3 regions of the Paenarthrobacter sp. NPDC090517 genome follow, and region 1 is predicted to be linked to each of the others. Evidence: predicted binding sites of a transcription regulator. Region 1 holds the regulator's gene; each other region holds the start of a gene.
What was found. Region 1 encodes LexA, which represses DNA repair genes until DNA is damaged. Its sites were predicted from a motif close to TCGAACANNTGTTCGA; they were not measured.
Positions count from the first base shown of each region.

Region 2: ACIQTW_RS20405 (LexA family protein) is a predicted target of LexA. The motif match lies at 2,592-2,607, and genes of this name have one in related genera.
Region 3: ACIQTW_RS16935 (shikimate dehydrogenase) is a predicted target of LexA. The motif match lies at 2,809-2,824, and genes of this name have one in related genera.

Region 1 covers NZ_JBIVXN010000006.1:44,940-50,034, forward strand. The annotation lists gene hisB (imidazoleglycerol-phosphate dehydratase HisB) at 1-462, opposite strand, end outside; gene ACIQTW_RS17365 (histidinol-phosphate transaminase) at 509-1,627, opposite strand; gene ACIQTW_RS17370 (LysM peptidoglycan-binding domain-containing protein) at 1,705-2,064, opposite strand; gene lexA (transcriptional repressor LexA) at 2,415-3,158, shown strand; gene ACIQTW_RS17380 (ATP-dependent DNA helicase) at 3,164-5,095, opposite strand, start outside.
Region 2 covers NZ_JBIVXN010000009.1:39,955-45,049, forward strand. The annotation lists gene ACIQTW_RS20400 (ATP-dependent DNA ligase) at 1,430-2,452, shown strand; gene ACIQTW_RS20405 (LexA family protein) at 2,622-3,053, shown strand; gene ACIQTW_RS20410 (Y-family DNA polymerase) at 3,046-4,344, shown strand; gene ACIQTW_RS20415 (hypothetical protein) at 4,375-4,689, shown strand; gene ACIQTW_RS20420 (hypothetical protein) at 4,689-5,087, shown strand.
Region 3 covers NZ_JBIVXN010000005.1:281,894-286,988, forward strand. The annotation lists gene ACIQTW_RS16920 (FG-GAP repeat domain-containing protein) at 1-195, shown strand, start outside; gene ACIQTW_RS16925 (MFS transporter) at 333-1,664, opposite strand; gene ACIQTW_RS16930 (IclR family transcriptional regulator) at 1,869-2,639, shown strand; gene ACIQTW_RS16935 (shikimate dehydrogenase) at 2,921-3,835, shown strand; gene ACIQTW_RS16940 (bifunctional sugar phosphate isomerase/epimerase/4-hydroxyphenylpyruvate dioxygenase family protein) at 3,835-5,095, shown strand, end outside.

The DNA.
Region 1 (5,095 bases):
TGCTTCAAACACGTGGCGTGTCAACGAGCCCGTGAAGTGTCCACCGATCAGGTGGTACTCCTGCCCGGCCGGCTCACCGCCATGCACCAGGTAGGGACGTCCGGAAACATCAACGACGGCGTGCGCCAAGGCTTCGTCCAAAGGAACCGTTGCTTCACCGAAGCGACGGATGCCGGCCTTGTTGCCAAGTGCCGTCCGCAGGACCTCGCCAAAGGTGATGGCGACATCTTCCACCGTGTGGTGCGCATCAATGTGGGTATCGCCAGTGGCCTTTACGGTCATGTCGATCAGGGAGTGCTTGCACAGAGCCGTCAGCATGTGGTCATAGAACGGAACCGAGGTACTGATGTCCGAGACACCGGAACCGTCCAGGTTGATCTCCACCAGGACTGAAGACTCGCTGGTGGTGCGCTCCATGCGCGCGGTGCGGGCAGCGGTCGGCTTGGCGCCGGTTTCGCTCATTGGGACGTCCTTATACGCGGAGAATGGGTTGGGTCTATGGACAAGTTTAGGCGCGCTGTGGCGCCTTGCCGTCCAGCAGTGCTTCCAAAGCCTCAAGGAAGGCTGTGGTTTCCGGTTCGGTTCCAGCAGTGACACGCAAGTGTCCAGGGATGCCGACGTCGCGAATCAGCACACCGGCATCGAGCAGGCCCTGCCAAATCTCGTGCGGCTCCTCGAGGCCGCCGAAGAAGACGTAATTGGAATCGGACGCCGCAGGCTTGAGGCCCATGCGCAGCAACTCTGTCACAATCCGGTCGCGCTGTACCTTGATGTCCTCGACGTCGGCCATGAGGGCTTCGCGGTGGTTGAGTGCAGCCAGGGCAGTTGCCTGCGTGACGGCAGACAGGTGGTACGGGAGGCGGACCAGTCTGATGGCGTCCGTGACTTCCGCGGCTGCCGCCATGTAGCCGAGCCGGGCACCCGCCAGTGCGAACGCTTTACTCATGGTTCGCGAGACGATCAACCGCTCACGTCCAGGCAACAACGTCATGGCGCTCGGAGTATTGTCGTGCGCGAACTCGTGGTAGGCCTCGTCCACGATCACGATCGCTTGGCTCGCTTCGCCAGCCTCGTAGACGGCTTCAACAACGTCCAAGCTCAACCCTGTACCGGTGGGGTTGTTGGGTGAGCACAGGAACACAATGTTGGCACCCGTTTCCCGAACCTGCGCGGCGGCCGATTCGGCATCCAGCCCGTAATCGTCAGCACGCACCCCGCGGACATACTCTGTGTCCGTGCCACTCGCCAGGAGGGGGTACATGGAGTACGTGGGCGGGAACCCGAGCGCCTTGCGTCCCGGTCCACCAAATGCCTGGAGGATTTGCTGCAGGACTTCGTTGGATCCGTTGGCCGCCCAGATATTGTCTGGAGAAAGTCCGTGGCCAAGGTACTCGGCCAAGGCTTCACGTAGTTCGGTGAACTCGCGGTCCGGATAGCGGTTCAGCCCTGTAGCCGCAGCGGCAACAGCCTCGGTGATGGCGGCTTGGACATCAGCTGGGACCCCATGAGTGTTTTCGTTGACGTTGAGCAGGATGGGGACGTCAAGCTGCGGTGCGCCATAGGGGCTCAGTCCACGCAGGTTGGTCCGGAGGGGAAGTCTGTCAAGTCGCTCAAGCTGGTCACTCACCATCACAGTTTAAGGGGCAGCCGGGACCGCCGGGTAACTGTGACGCCAGGCCAGCGGATCCCGCGGGTGGTGGACAACTAGTTCGCAGGAACGAACAGCTGCTGGCCGGGCAGGATGCGGCCGCCACGGAGGTCGTTCAGCTGGATGATCTCCGCGATGACATCACGAGGGTCCCGCTCGGGCGCAGCCGCCCCGGCGATGCCCCAGAGGGATTGGCCCGGCTGAACCGTGACAGTGACTGCAACAGGCGGACGCAGTTGGGACTGGGAGTCCGACGCCTTGGCCGGGGAGTTGATAAAACCGGCGAGGGTCAGCAGCGCCGCCACCAACAGCATTGCCGGGATGCCGAAGAAGACAATCCGTCCCCGCCGGGTGAGACGCAGGCGAGTGGGTGCCTGAGTGGTGCGGAAATCAGCGAACGTAGTGATTGCGGACATGAGCTGAGCCCTTCTGAGCTATTGCCAGGTTCCGGGGTGCCCGGTGCTTGGCGGCCAATTCTTTGTGTTCCCGTCATCTGATTCCCGGTTGTTCGAACACTCTGTTCGAACATCCGGCGTCAGCATCTGGTTTATAGAACACATATTCGAACCTTGCTATGACATTTTTAGCACTTATCAACGAACGGTGTCGAGACTCGCTAGAACAAATGTTTGATAAACGCCTGTGCCTGCCCTACGTTTGAGTGAAGAAACAGCACTGTTTCAGTGGAACAGGAGGGTCTGACATTTTTTGCAGACCCGACAACCCCGGGCTCGCTTCGGGGCGAAATGGAAAGGCATTGGCGAACATGGCAGCGAAAGCCACGGGCGGCGGGGCACCCCTGCGGAGCCAGCAGCCTCAGAAGAGTCCCAAGAGCCTGACTGTCCGGCAGAAAAAGATCCTGGAGACCATCCAGCGGTCTGTCAATGACAACGGATACCCGCCCAGCATGCGCGAGATCGGCGACACCGTGGGTCTGGCCAGTTTGTCGAGCGTCACTCATCAGCTGTCCCAACTGGAGAAGCTCGGCTATCTCCGCAGGGACCCCAAGCGTCCTCGCGCCATGGAAGTCCTGATGCCTCTGACCCTGGACGGTGGCCCCATACCGGGCGTGGAAGCGCCCACCACCCTTCGCAGCGCGGGTGGCCTGAACGTAACAGAGCTGGCCAGTGCAAGTGATACCGCCATGGTCCCTCTGGTGGGCCGCATTGCGGCCGGTGGCCCCATCCTGGCTGACCAGACGGTGGAAGACGTGCTTGCGCTCCCCCGGCAACTTGTGGGGCATGGCGAATTGTTCATGCTGAAAGTGGCCGGCGATTCCATGATTGACGCCGCCATTTGTGACGGTGATTGGGTGGTGGTCCGCCGCCAGAACGACGCCATCAACGGCGACATAGTGGCAGCCCTACTGGATGACGAAGCAACCGTGAAGACCTTCCGGCAGCGGGATGGCCATACGTGGCTGCTCCCGCAGAACACCCAGTACGAACCCATCCTGGGTGATCAAGCCACCATCATGGGCAAGGTAGTTTCGGTACTCCGCTCCCTTTAGGCGCTCTACGAGGCCTTGGACGAGCCCAGACGCTCCAGGACGCCACGGACTACTGTTCGGTCGGTCGTTGCCCAGAACGGCGGCAGAGCGGCACGCAGGAAGCCTCCGTAGCGTTCCGTCGAAAGCCGGGAGTCCAGCACTGCGACTACCCCCTTGTCCCCTGTCGAACGGATCAGGCGGCCAGCGCCCTGCGCCAGTCGGATGGCAGCGTGCGTAGCTGATACGGCCATAAAGCCATTCCCACCTGATTGCGCCACTGCCCTGGAGCGCGCAGTCATCAGGGGATCATCAGGCCGTGGGAAGGGAATACGGTCAATGACCACTAAGCGGCACGAGCCACCCGGAACGTCTACGCCCTGCCACAGTGACATGGTTCCGAAGAGACATGTGTCGGGCTCATCGGCGAACTGCTTCACGAGGGCCGCCATGGTGGATTCGCCTTGGCAGAGGATATCCACGTCCAGCCGGAGCCGCATGGCGTCGGCTGCTTCTTCGGCCGCACGCCGCGAGGAGAACAGGCACAGGGCTCCCCCGCCGGACGCCCGGATGAGGTCTTCCAATTCGTCGAGCGCCTCGGGCGAGGTACCGCGCCCGGGTTTCGGGAGGTGCTTTGCCACATACAGGACACCCTGTTTGGGATAATCAAAGGGCGAACCCACATCGATCCCGGTCCAGCTCGGGGCGCCGTCGCCGATGAGGCCGAGGCCACCTGCTGCCGGTTCAAAAGCCGAGCCGATGGCTAGCGTGGCGGAGGTCAGCACTACAGTGTGGCCGGCAAAGAGCCCTTCGCGAAGCCGTCCGGCGACGCTGAGCGGGGCGATGTTAATTAAGGCCGGGGCAGTTTCATCAGGTTGTGAATACCCCTGCTGGGGGTCGAACGTGCTGTTTCGGGAAAACCAGACCACTTCGCGGTTCTCCTTGGCGGCCAGCATGCGTTCGCACAATTCCAGGATCAGCATGAGCCGTGAACGGGCCAGCTGCCGTCCGCCGTCGACTGCGTTTGATGAATCCGTCTTCGAATCCGAAAGCGCAGCGCGGGCGGCGTCCCGTAACTGGTCCAAGCAATCCAGCTGTTCATCGTTGAGGCCGTTGGGCAACAGCCCGTTGGGAACGCCGGCGATGGCCATATCCAGCCGCTCCGCTGCAGCGTTGAGGGCGTCCACTGTGATGGCTGTGTGCTTGCGGGCGCTTGATGCCGCAGCGTGAACCATGGCCACGGACAACTGGCCTGAAACGGCGCCGGTCACGCGGTCTTGTAGCTCATGTGCTTCGTCAACCACCACGACGTCATACTCAGGCAGCACGGCCAGGCCTTCAAAGGCGCTCACTGCCAGCATGGCGTGGTTGGTGACCACGACGTCGGCTTCACTCGCCCGTGAGCGCGCCAACTCGCTGAAGCACTCTTCTGCCACGGGGCACTTCTGAGCCCCCAGGCACTCCATGGAAGTCACGGATACCTGGCGCCAGGCCCTGTCAGTGACTCCGGGCATGAGTTCATCGCGGTCGCCGGTCGGGGTTTTCTCCGCCCATTCCCGAAGGCGGACTACTTCTTTACCCAGCTGGGATTGCGGCCCGCCCATGGAGGCAGCAAAGTGGGGAACGCTGGTGTCCTCGCCAAGGGAGAACAGTTGCCCTTCGGAAGGCTCTTCGCTGGGGAACCCGCCTTCGAGTTTCTGCAGGCACACATAATTTGCCCTGCCCTTGACCAGCGCCACATTGACCGGGCGCTCGAGGGCAGGGTTGATGGTCTCCAGCAACCGGGGAAGGTCCCGGCCGACGATTTGGGTCTGCAGTGCGAGGGTGGCGGTGGACACGAGAGTCGGTTTATCGCTGTCCATGGAATGGGCGATCAACGGAATCAGGTAAGCCAACGACTTACCTGTTCCCGTTCCCGCCTGGACCAGCAGATGCTCCCCGGTCTCGATGGCCCGGGTAAC
Region 2 (5,095 bases), on a different contig from region 1:
ACGGAGGGGCTAGACGGGGTGGAGCGGACACGTACAATCCGAAGGACAGCAGCCAAAAAACGTCGTAGACACAACAGGGACCGAGCACGGCGGAGCTCTGCGACATCGGGACCGGGCCCACCAGCCGGCCACGGAGCGAAGCGCAGTGGACGCCCAAAAGGGGCGCGATCCCTGCGAGCATGCCTTCCCTGAGTCTTGTCAGACTGGGTTGGTACGGTGGGGATGTCCCGCCTGGTTTCCCCCAATCCAGGCGGGACATTTTTGTCCCTTGCTCTCTGCTAACTTGCGGGCATGGATTTGAAATCGTGTGGATACTGCAATGAGCAAGTCGATCTCAGTGAACACCCCCACGTTCATGACCCAAAGATTTGCAAGCGCTGCAGAACGGAGCTTCCGGCTTCTGATTTCCAGCCCTGGCCTTCCAGCGCTGACGGCCGGCGGCATACTTGTCGAAACTGCGTTGCTGGTGATTCCGAGGAAGCCCGTGCTCAGAGGGCTATCCAGAAGGACAAACAGTTCCATGCAGAGAAGGAAAAGCTCAAAGAATACGGGTACCGCTGGAGGCGTCGTCCTGTCCGGTCCGGTCCAACTCCAGATTTTGTATGGGTTCTTTTGGACCCGCATGGGCGGGAGGTCTCAAAAGAAGCGGCTCTGCGGGCTATCGCAGAATTGGAAGCCCCCAGCCCGATGGATGACGACTTCGGCTACTTCTGAGCTGCGTCATAGCTACGGGTTTCACGGGTTAAAACCCGTAGGGCGGGCCGCCGTCTGGCAGACCCGCCCCGGGTCCGGTCTAGCTGCGGTCTTCCTTGAGGACGTTGGAGGTGGCGCGGTACGCCATGATCGAAGCGCCCAGTGCTGTGAGTGAGAGAACGAAGTTCACGATGGTCAGTGGTTCCATGAGGTTTCCTTATCGGTGAGTAGGACTTAGTCTGAGAAGGAGCCGGTGGCCGCAACCGAAGCGGTCACGACCACCGGATTTCGTAGCTACACCTACTTCCTTGCTTTACGCTCACGCTTCCGAGTTGCACCTCGGGAGCGTTTGCTTGTTAAGCGCGCGTTCCGCATGGAGAGTAGAGCGATGACAGCTGTCATCAAGCTCACGACCGAAGTCGCGAGCTTGATCGCTTCGTCGATGCTCATGTAGCCACCTCCTTCCTGCCCCGCCGTGCGAGGCCCCCACTGGTCCAGCCGGTCGAGGGTGGGCCGTCAACCCCGAAGAGTGACCGGGGAATCCCGCGAAATAAGGGAGCGCAGCGACCGCGTGGGAGTCTCCGGTCGCGTGGGTTGACGGGTCGGGCCCCCGGACGGCTACGATCAGTGGCCTTGTACGGAGAACAACCCAGCCACATGTAAGGCAAAGAAGAGCTCTTACAGGCCGAAGCGCAGCGAAGGTCCGTCCGGGTCCTTGGTCCTCTAGGCTGAGCTCATGGACGAGTCCATCCCGTCGGCACTGCAACCACCGGTTGCTGTTGCCCTGGCGAAGCTCGTCAAGGCTCTCCCCGGTCCTAATGCGCTCCCAGGTGCTTCCTACTACGAGCCCAAGTGGGACGGCTATAGGGCGGTCCTTGTCGTAGAGGCCGAATCCGTGACGCTTTGGTCCCGGCAGGGCAAAGAGCTCACGAGGGTTTTCCCTGATCTTGCCGCTGCCGCTGCGGCGCAGATCCCGCCCGGGTGCGTTATCGACGGTGAAGCCGTCATCTGGAACGGTGACCGTCTGGACTTCGACGCGTTGCAACGGCGGATGGTCACGTCCCGGGCAGCTCTGCCGACTCTCGTTCACGAGTTGCCGGCCTCTTTCGCGGCCTTCGACGTCCTAGCCGTCGCCGGGCAAGACATTAGGAGCGTGCCGTTCACCGGCCGCCGGTCCTTGCTCGAGGAGCTTGCCCGGGAATGGACCGCCCCGCTGAACCTCTCCCCCGCCACAACAGACCGGGACCTGGCACAGACCTGGCTGCGGGATTTGCCCGCCACCGGCGTGGAAGGGCTCGTGGTCAAGGGCGGAGCCCAGACCTACGAGCCAGGTGCCAGGGCGTGGTTGAAGGTCAAGCACAAAGACGTCACAGACGTGGTGTGCGCGGCCGTCATCGGCCCGCTGAACCAACCGCAGGCGATCATCGCCGGCCTGCCGGTCGATGGACAGCTGCGGATCGTCGGCCGCTCGACGGTGCTCTCAACGCGGATAGGGCGTGAGCTGGGCCGCCAGCTCCGACCGGCGCAGCCCGGGCACCCGTGGCCCGAAGAAATCACCGAAACCTCGCTGAACCGGTTCAGCAAAGACAAAGGGCCAGTGCGGCTGACGTTGGTCGAACCGTTCGTGGTGGAGATCGCGTCCGACGTCGCATGGACAGGCAAGTCCTACCGCCACCCAATCAAGCTGCTCCGCACCAGACCCGAGCTCGACCCCGCCGACGTCGAACTACCCCCGCATCTCAAAGACCGGCAACCCTGACCGTCGCGGTGGACGGGTTGTGCCCATTGGGGGCAGGTGGAGTCCTCCGCACAGCTCAAAGCTGTCCCCATTGGCCGTGCAAGCCGTCCACGCCGCCCGACGGGCGGCTATTTCGTCGGAGCCCTTGGAGTACAGTTAATCGAACATAGATTCGAATAAAGGGCGTGTTGTGGGCGTGATAGTTGGCCCCCGTGTGATAGATGCGGGACTCTCTCTGGTGACGGCTTTGCTGGCCCCCGTTGCGGTGGCTGCCGGCTATCCCTCGCCCGCCCAGGATTACTTCGACGGTCGGATCGACCTCAACGAACACCTGGTCAAAGACGTGACCAGCACCTTCATCGTCCGGGTGACCGGGCAGTCCATGGAGCAGGCCGGCATCAGCGACGGTGACGAGCTGGTGGTGAACCGGGCGTTGGAACCGAAAGACGGTTCCGTGGTCGTCGCGGTCCTCGATGGTGAGCTGACGATCAAGCGGCTGCGGATCACACCCTCGGGCGTGGTTCTGCAGGCCGATAACCCACGTTTCCCCGATATCGAGGTTCCGGCTTTGTCCGACCTGACGATCTGGGGCGTGGCCACGAGGTGCCTGCATCATGTCTAAGCCCGCGATGATGCGCCGGATGCAGGAAATCGCGCACGTGGACGTGAACTGCTTTTACGCCTCGGCCGAGCGCGCCTTCAACCCCTCCTTGGAGGGGAAACCGGTCATTGTGCTCTCCAACAACGACGGCTGCGCCGTGACCCGCTCGCCCGAAGCCAAGCGCCTGGGCATTGCCATGGGCGATCCGTGGTTCAAGCTACGGCCCCGGGCCAAGGAATGGGGGCTGGTGGCCCTCTCGAGCAACTACGAACTGTACGGGGACATTTCAGCCCGGGTGATGGAGCTGCTGGGCCGATACTCGGCCTGGTTGGAGGTCTACTCCATCGATGAGGCATTCCTTGGCGTCAAGGGCGAACCCGACCAGTTGCTGGAACTCGGCCGGGAGATGAAGGCCGCCTGCCGGCGGCACGTCGGCGTGCCGGTCTGCGTCGGCATCGCACCGACGAAAACCCTGGCCAAGCTGTGCAACAAGTGGGCAAAAAACAACCCCGCCTTCAGGGGCGTGTGCCGGTGGGAATCCGTCCCGGCCGAGCAGCGCGAAGCGCTCATGGCCAAGCTGTCCGTGATCGAAATCTGGGGCGTGGCCACACGGCTCACCAAACGCCTGAACGCGATGGGGATCTTCACCATCGCTGACCTGACCCGGGCGGACCCGGTAGCGATCAGGGACAAGTTCTCCATCGTCATGATGCGCACCGTCTTGGAACTGCAGGGAACCCCGTGCATCCCCATGGAAGAAGAACGAATCGGCCGGGACCAGCTGATCTTCTCCCGGTCCTTCTCCACACCCATCACCACCACCGCAGGGTTGCGGCAGGTCATGAGCGTGTACGCGCAAATGGCCTCCGCGCGGCTGGCCAAACACGACCTGCAAGCGAAGGTGTTGACGGCGTTCGCGGCGACGTCGCACTTCAACCCGAACGAAAAGTCCTTCCCGTCGGTCTGCCTGGCGCTGCCGATGCCAACGGCGGACCCGGTGCTGCTGACCCGGGCAGCGCACGCGCTGCTCCCCCAGGTGCACGAGGGCGTGAAGTACGTCAGGGCCGGGATCATGGTCACCGACCTGCGCCCGTCCGGGAACCAGAAACCTTTGGAACTGTTCGAAAACCCCCACGAGGAACGCGGCATCGGGATCCTGCTGGAGGACGTGTCCAAACGGTATGGCCGCGGCTCCATCGGCCTGGGCCATGCCGGCATCAAGGGCGGTCCGGACTGGTCCATGAAACGCGACATGCTCTCCCCCAGGTATACCACCCACTGGGACGAACTTCCCCTCGTCAAGGCCGCCTGACCGGCGCCACGAAAGAAAAGGAAACCACAAATGACCCTTGCGCCCGAAACACCCACGGCCCTTCGTGAGGTCGATGTCCGGTTCAGCCACGACGGCACACCGTTGGCGATCCGTCACGACGGCCGGATCTGGATGGTCGATCCCGACGTCCACACCGCGCACTGGTTCACCCGGGACGCATGGTGGGAAACCCGGACCCGGGCCGCCGTCGGCACCGGTGACCTGGTCAGCGTCGAGCACTGGCAGGTCCAAGCCAAACTCCCGACCGCCAGCGCAGAGCTACGCACCTTCACGCTACGGCGGGAACCGCTGGCCACAGTGTGGCAGATGGAGGCCATCAGCTAGTGCCCGCCGACCTGTACCGCTCCCCCATCCCAGAACAACTCTGGGAGCGGATCCGCAACGAATACAGCCTGCCCACCCTGGAACAGGTCCACGAACGGCTGACCGCCGTGCAGGAGGATCCCGACCCGGTGATGCAACAGCTTTTCCGCGTCTTCGTCGGAGAAGAGACGTACTGTCCTGGTTTCCAGTTCCGCCCTGACCTGTCCCTGGACCCGGCAGTGGTTGAGCTTTTCGAACGTGCCCTGGCGTTGAGGATCCCTCACAACTACTTTGCTCTCTGGATGATGGTCCCCTCCCCCGCCCTGCAAGGGAAACGGCCCGTGGACCTTCAGCACAGACGTGCAGCACCGGCGCTGACAGCAGCCCTCGAACGGGCCTTCACCTCGATGGCGGCCTAGGATATGGG
Region 3 (5,095 bases), on a different contig from region 1:
GGCAACGGAGGCTTCCTGGCCCGGGTGGGCATGGGCGCTGGATGGAACATGTTCACTTCCTTCGCAGCCTTGGGTAATGCCTTTACCGGCGCGGGCAATCCTTCCGTAGTTGGCGTGACCGGCGACGGGACACTATTCCTGTACGCCGGTACGGGCCGGGGAGCGTTCCAAACGGTGGTACTGGACCCTCGATAGGTCCTGATTTCCGTTGTCCACGCAGCAAAAGCCTCGGGACAACGAAATGCCCGGCAGGTCAGGAAGACGTGCCGGGCATTCCGCGCCCCAGGCCCGGTAACCGGGAAGGAGCTCAGGGATTTCTTAGTGCTGGGTTCTTAGTGAACTTGCTTGTGCAGGCCGAGCTCCGTGGTGGGAGTTTTGGCTGATTCGCGGGCGGTCATGGCCGACACAGCTGCGATCACGCAGATCACCGCGGTGAAGATTGAGATCTGGACCCATCCACCGGGCTTGGTGCCACCCAAAGCTGTGACGATGGCCGGTGCGAAGCCCGCCATGAGGAAGCCCAACTGGGTGCCAATGGCCAAACCGGAAAAACGGACCTTGGTGCTGAACATTTCGCCGTAGAAGGACGGCCATACGGCGTTGGCGGCGGCGTAGCCGAAGGAGAAGAACACCACGGAGACCAGGAACATCAGCGGCACGTTGCCGCCTTCCAGGGTCAGCAGGAACACCGGCGTCATGATCGCGCTGGAAAGGGCTCCGTAGATAAACACGGGCTTTCGTCCGATCCTGTCCGAGAGCATGCCGAACAGCGGCTGCGTTCCCAGGGCAACAACGTTGGCTGCAACCACCAGCCAGAGTGTGATGGTGCTGTTGACGCCGGCAACATCCTGGGCGTACTTGATGGCCAGTGTTCCAAAGACCGTACTCACTGCGGCGATGAAGGCGCAGCAGACTACGCGGAGAACGTCGCGCCAGTGCAGCCTCAGGAGATCGGCAACGGGGAGCTTGGAAATCTCATTGTTCTTCTTGGCTTCTGCGAAGGCCGGCGGCTCGTGGAGGGTGCGGCGGATGAAGAAGGCCACCAGGACAACCACGGCGCTCAACCAGAACGGAATACGCCAACCGATGCCGTACTTGATGTCGTCGGGCAGCGCCACCACCGGGATGAACACCAAGGCAGCGAGGATCTGGCCGCCCTGGGTGCCGGTGAGGGTCCAGGAGGTGAAGAAGGAACGGCGGTTGTCCGGGGCGTGCTCCAAAGTCATGGACGAAGCGCCGGCCTGCTCACCAGCGGCAGAAAGTCCTTGGCAAAGACGGGCGACGACCAACAGGACCGGGGCCCACCAGCCGATGGTCTTGAAGTCGGGGAGGCAGCCAATCACGAAGGTTGCTGCACCCATGAGGACCAGCGTAAACATGAGAACCTTTTGCCGGCCGATCCGGTCACCGAAGTGACCCAGAATCACGGCGCCCACGGGGCGGGCGATATAGGCGAAGCCGAAGGTCGCGAACGACATGATGGCCGCATTGGCATCCGCGGAGGGGAAGAACACGTGGGGGAAGATCAGGGCCGCGGCAGAACCGAAGATGAAGAAGTCGTAGTACTCGACGGCGCTGCCCAGGAAGCTGGCAAGCGCGGCTTTTTTGGGTGTTCCGGCGGTGGTTTCAGTGCCTGGCGTCGCTGACGGCATTGTTTGGCTCATGGGTGTTCCTTCTGTGACGACGATGTCGCGGATCTGGCTTCTGTGGGGAGACCCAAGCGAGGTGCGGCCGGTCGATCCCTCACAAGTAACCACATGGTGAGAGCTACTTGTGTAATACAGCAATAGTGGCTGTGAGTGGGGTCACTTGTCAAGAGAAGTCTCCACCATCTAGAAATAGCTCTCACTATGTGAGAGCATCGAGTTATGAGTGTGAAAGAGGACACAAAGACCGATATGGTCGGCAAGGCCTTGAGCCTGTTGGTATTGCTGGGTAATGAGCCCCGCGGGGCAAGTGCTGCGGACTTGGCGAGGAGTGCGAACCTTCCGTTCAGCACCACCTACCGACTCCTGGGTTCGTTGACCCGTGACGGCTTTGTGGATTACGAGCCCGATGGGCGCCGGTACCACCTGGGCCTGCGCGTGTTCCAGCTTGGCCAGAGGGTCTCCAACCACCATGGCTTTGCTGCCACCGCGCTGCCCGTCCTCCAACGCGTCACCGAGCGCACTAATGAGGCAACCATCTTGTCCGTGCGCGACGGTAATCACCACCTCACTGTGAACAAGGTGGATGGCCCCAAGACCTTCCGCGTCACGAGTGACCCGGGCCATCTTGGCGCACTCCACACCACCTCTGTGGGGAAAGCGATCGTCGCGTTCGAGGAGGAGGTCGAGCGTAAGCGGCTTCTCGAGGAGCTTCCCTTGGATCCGCTCACCGAACACTCCATCACCGACCGCGACAAGTTCCGGGAAGAAATCGAGCAGGTGCGCCGTCAGGGGTATGCCGTGATGGATGAAGAAAACGAGATCGGCATGCGCGCGGTCGCGGTGCCCGTCCTCAACTCGCAGGGCCACGCCTTCGCATCGCTCGCCACTGCGGTGCCGGTCTTCCGCCTCACCATGGAGGAACTCATTGCGCACGTACCCACCCTGCAGGAAGCCGCGGCTGAGCTCGCGGCACGACTGCCCCAGCGATGACCTCCTCGTTGCGGGGCCTGACATGCGCGGCAGACCCCTGGGGTGCACTGCAGAGTAGGCCCCGCAACTTCCGCCGCCTTCGTTGTGAGGCCCGCTCTGCGTGCCAAATGGGCGCCGGAGGGTGTAGAGCGGGCCTCACAACGCACCGCCCGTCGGAATTGTTCGCGATAAGAACAGGCGTGCGGAATATGAACACTTGTAGTAATCTAAATAACACCCGGTCGGGCGGCGCCTCAGCTAGCGCCAAAGACCCGAGGTGCTGAAGTCAAAGGAGCTTTAGGATGAGCAACCGAGCCGAGTCCGTTCTGGTGGGCCTCATAGGCGAAGGCGTCACGCCCTCGCTCACGCCGCCCATGCACGAACGCGAAGCCGACGTGCAGGGCCTTCGCTTGCTGTACCGCCCCCTCGACCTGCTGGAACTCGCATTGCCGGCCACCGCCGTCGGGGACCTCCTCACCGCAGCCCAGCGCATGGGCTTCAACGGCCTGAACATCACGCACCCTTGCAAGCAACTGGTGCTTGAGCACCTGGATGAAATTTCCGACGACGCCCGCAGGCTGGGTGCCGTCAATACGGTCCTCATCCAAGACGGTCGGTTCATCGGCCACAACACAGACTTCTCCGGTTTTGGCGCAGCCCTCAGCAACGGCCTCCCGGATGCGAAACTGGACCGCGTGGTCCAACTCGGCGCAGGAGGAGCTGGTTCGGCCGTCGCGTACGCGCTCCTCAAAGCCGGCGTCAACACGCTGGACCTGGTGGACATGGAGCCATCCCGCGCCGCGGAACGTGCGGCCGAACTCGGCGGACTTTTCCCGGCGGCCACAGTCACGCCGCGCACTCCCGCGGAGCTAAGCGAGATCATGCCCCTGGCCGACGGCCTGGTGCACTGCACGCCGATGGGCATGGCCGCGCACCCGGGCCTGCCCCTCGACGTGGATCTCCTGGAACCGAGCCACTGGGTGGCGGACATCGTGTACCGCCCTATCGAAACGCAACTGGTCCGCGAGGCACGTGCCAAGGGCTGCGACGTCCTCGACGGAGGCCGGATGGCAATCGGCCAGGCGGCCGACGCCTTCCAACTCATCACCGGACGCGAAGCTGATCGTGAACGGATGCGGGCGCACTTCCTGGAGTTGATCGCAGTGGAGGACGCTGCGGCTGCGCGGACCCCCGAGCTGACGAAGGCGGGCAACTGATGCGCACCGGAATCGCCACGGTCTGCCTGTCCGGCACACTGAAGGAGAAGATGCAGGCCTGTGCAATCGCGGGCTTCGACGGAATCGAGATCTTCGAGCAGGACCTCGTCACGTCCCCGCACAGCCCTGAAGACGTCCGGAAAATGGCCGCGGACCTCGGCCTGGGATTGGACCTCTATCAGCCGTTCCGCGATTTCGACGGCGTCACTCCTGAGCTGCTGAAGGCCAACCTTCGCCGGGCCGAGGCCAAGTTCAACCTGATGGAACGCCTTGGCATGGACACTATCCTGGTCTGCTCCAACGTCGCCACGGCCACCATCGACGACGACGACCTCAGGGCCGGGCAGCTGGCAGAACTCGCTGAATTGGCGGGGGACCACGGCGTCAAGGTTGCTTACGAAGCCCTCGCCTGGGGCAAGCACGTCAACGACTACGAGCACGCGTACCGCTTGGTCGAAATGGTTGACCATCCCAACCTCGGCACCTGCCTGGACTCCTTCCACATCCTTTCCCGCGACTGGGACACTGCCCCGATCGAGAACATCAACGCGGACAAGATCTTCTTCGTCCAGGTCGCCGACGCCCCTAAACTGTCCATGGATGTGCTCTCCTGGAGCCGCCACTACCGCGTTTTCCCGGGTGAGGGCCAGTTTGAGCTCGCAAAGTTCATGGGCCACGTGGTCCGGGCAGGCTACACGGGTCCTGTATCCCTCGAGGTTTTCAACGACGTCTTCCGCCAGTCGGACACCGAGCGTACCGCCGTGGATGCGATGCGCTCCCTGATCTGGCTGGAGGAGCAGAGCGCCAAGTGGCTCGCAAGCAGCCCCACAGAAGCGGATGCCGCAGCCGGCAACGGCGGTGCGTCCCGGCGTCGTTATCCCATGGAACTGGCCACGCTGCCCAAGGTGAACGAACCCGCAGGTTTCAACTTCGCCGAGGTCAAGGCGGACGACACCGCTCAGCTGGAGAAGCTGCTGGGCCAGCTCGGTTTTGAATTCGAGGGCCGGCACCGCACCAAGGACGTCCAGCTCTGGACCATGGGCCAGGCCCGCGTGATCATCAACGAGCAAGCGGCATCGCACGCGGAACCTGCTATCGCCGCTTTGGGGTTCGACGTCGATTCGCCAGTGATTGCCTCCGCTCGCGCCCAGCAACTCAAGGCGCCCGTGGTGGCCCGCAAGGTTCAGGCCGACGAGGAAGTCTTCCAAGGCATCTCAGCTCCGGACTCCACCGAGATCTTCCTTTGCCAGGGCAGCCCGG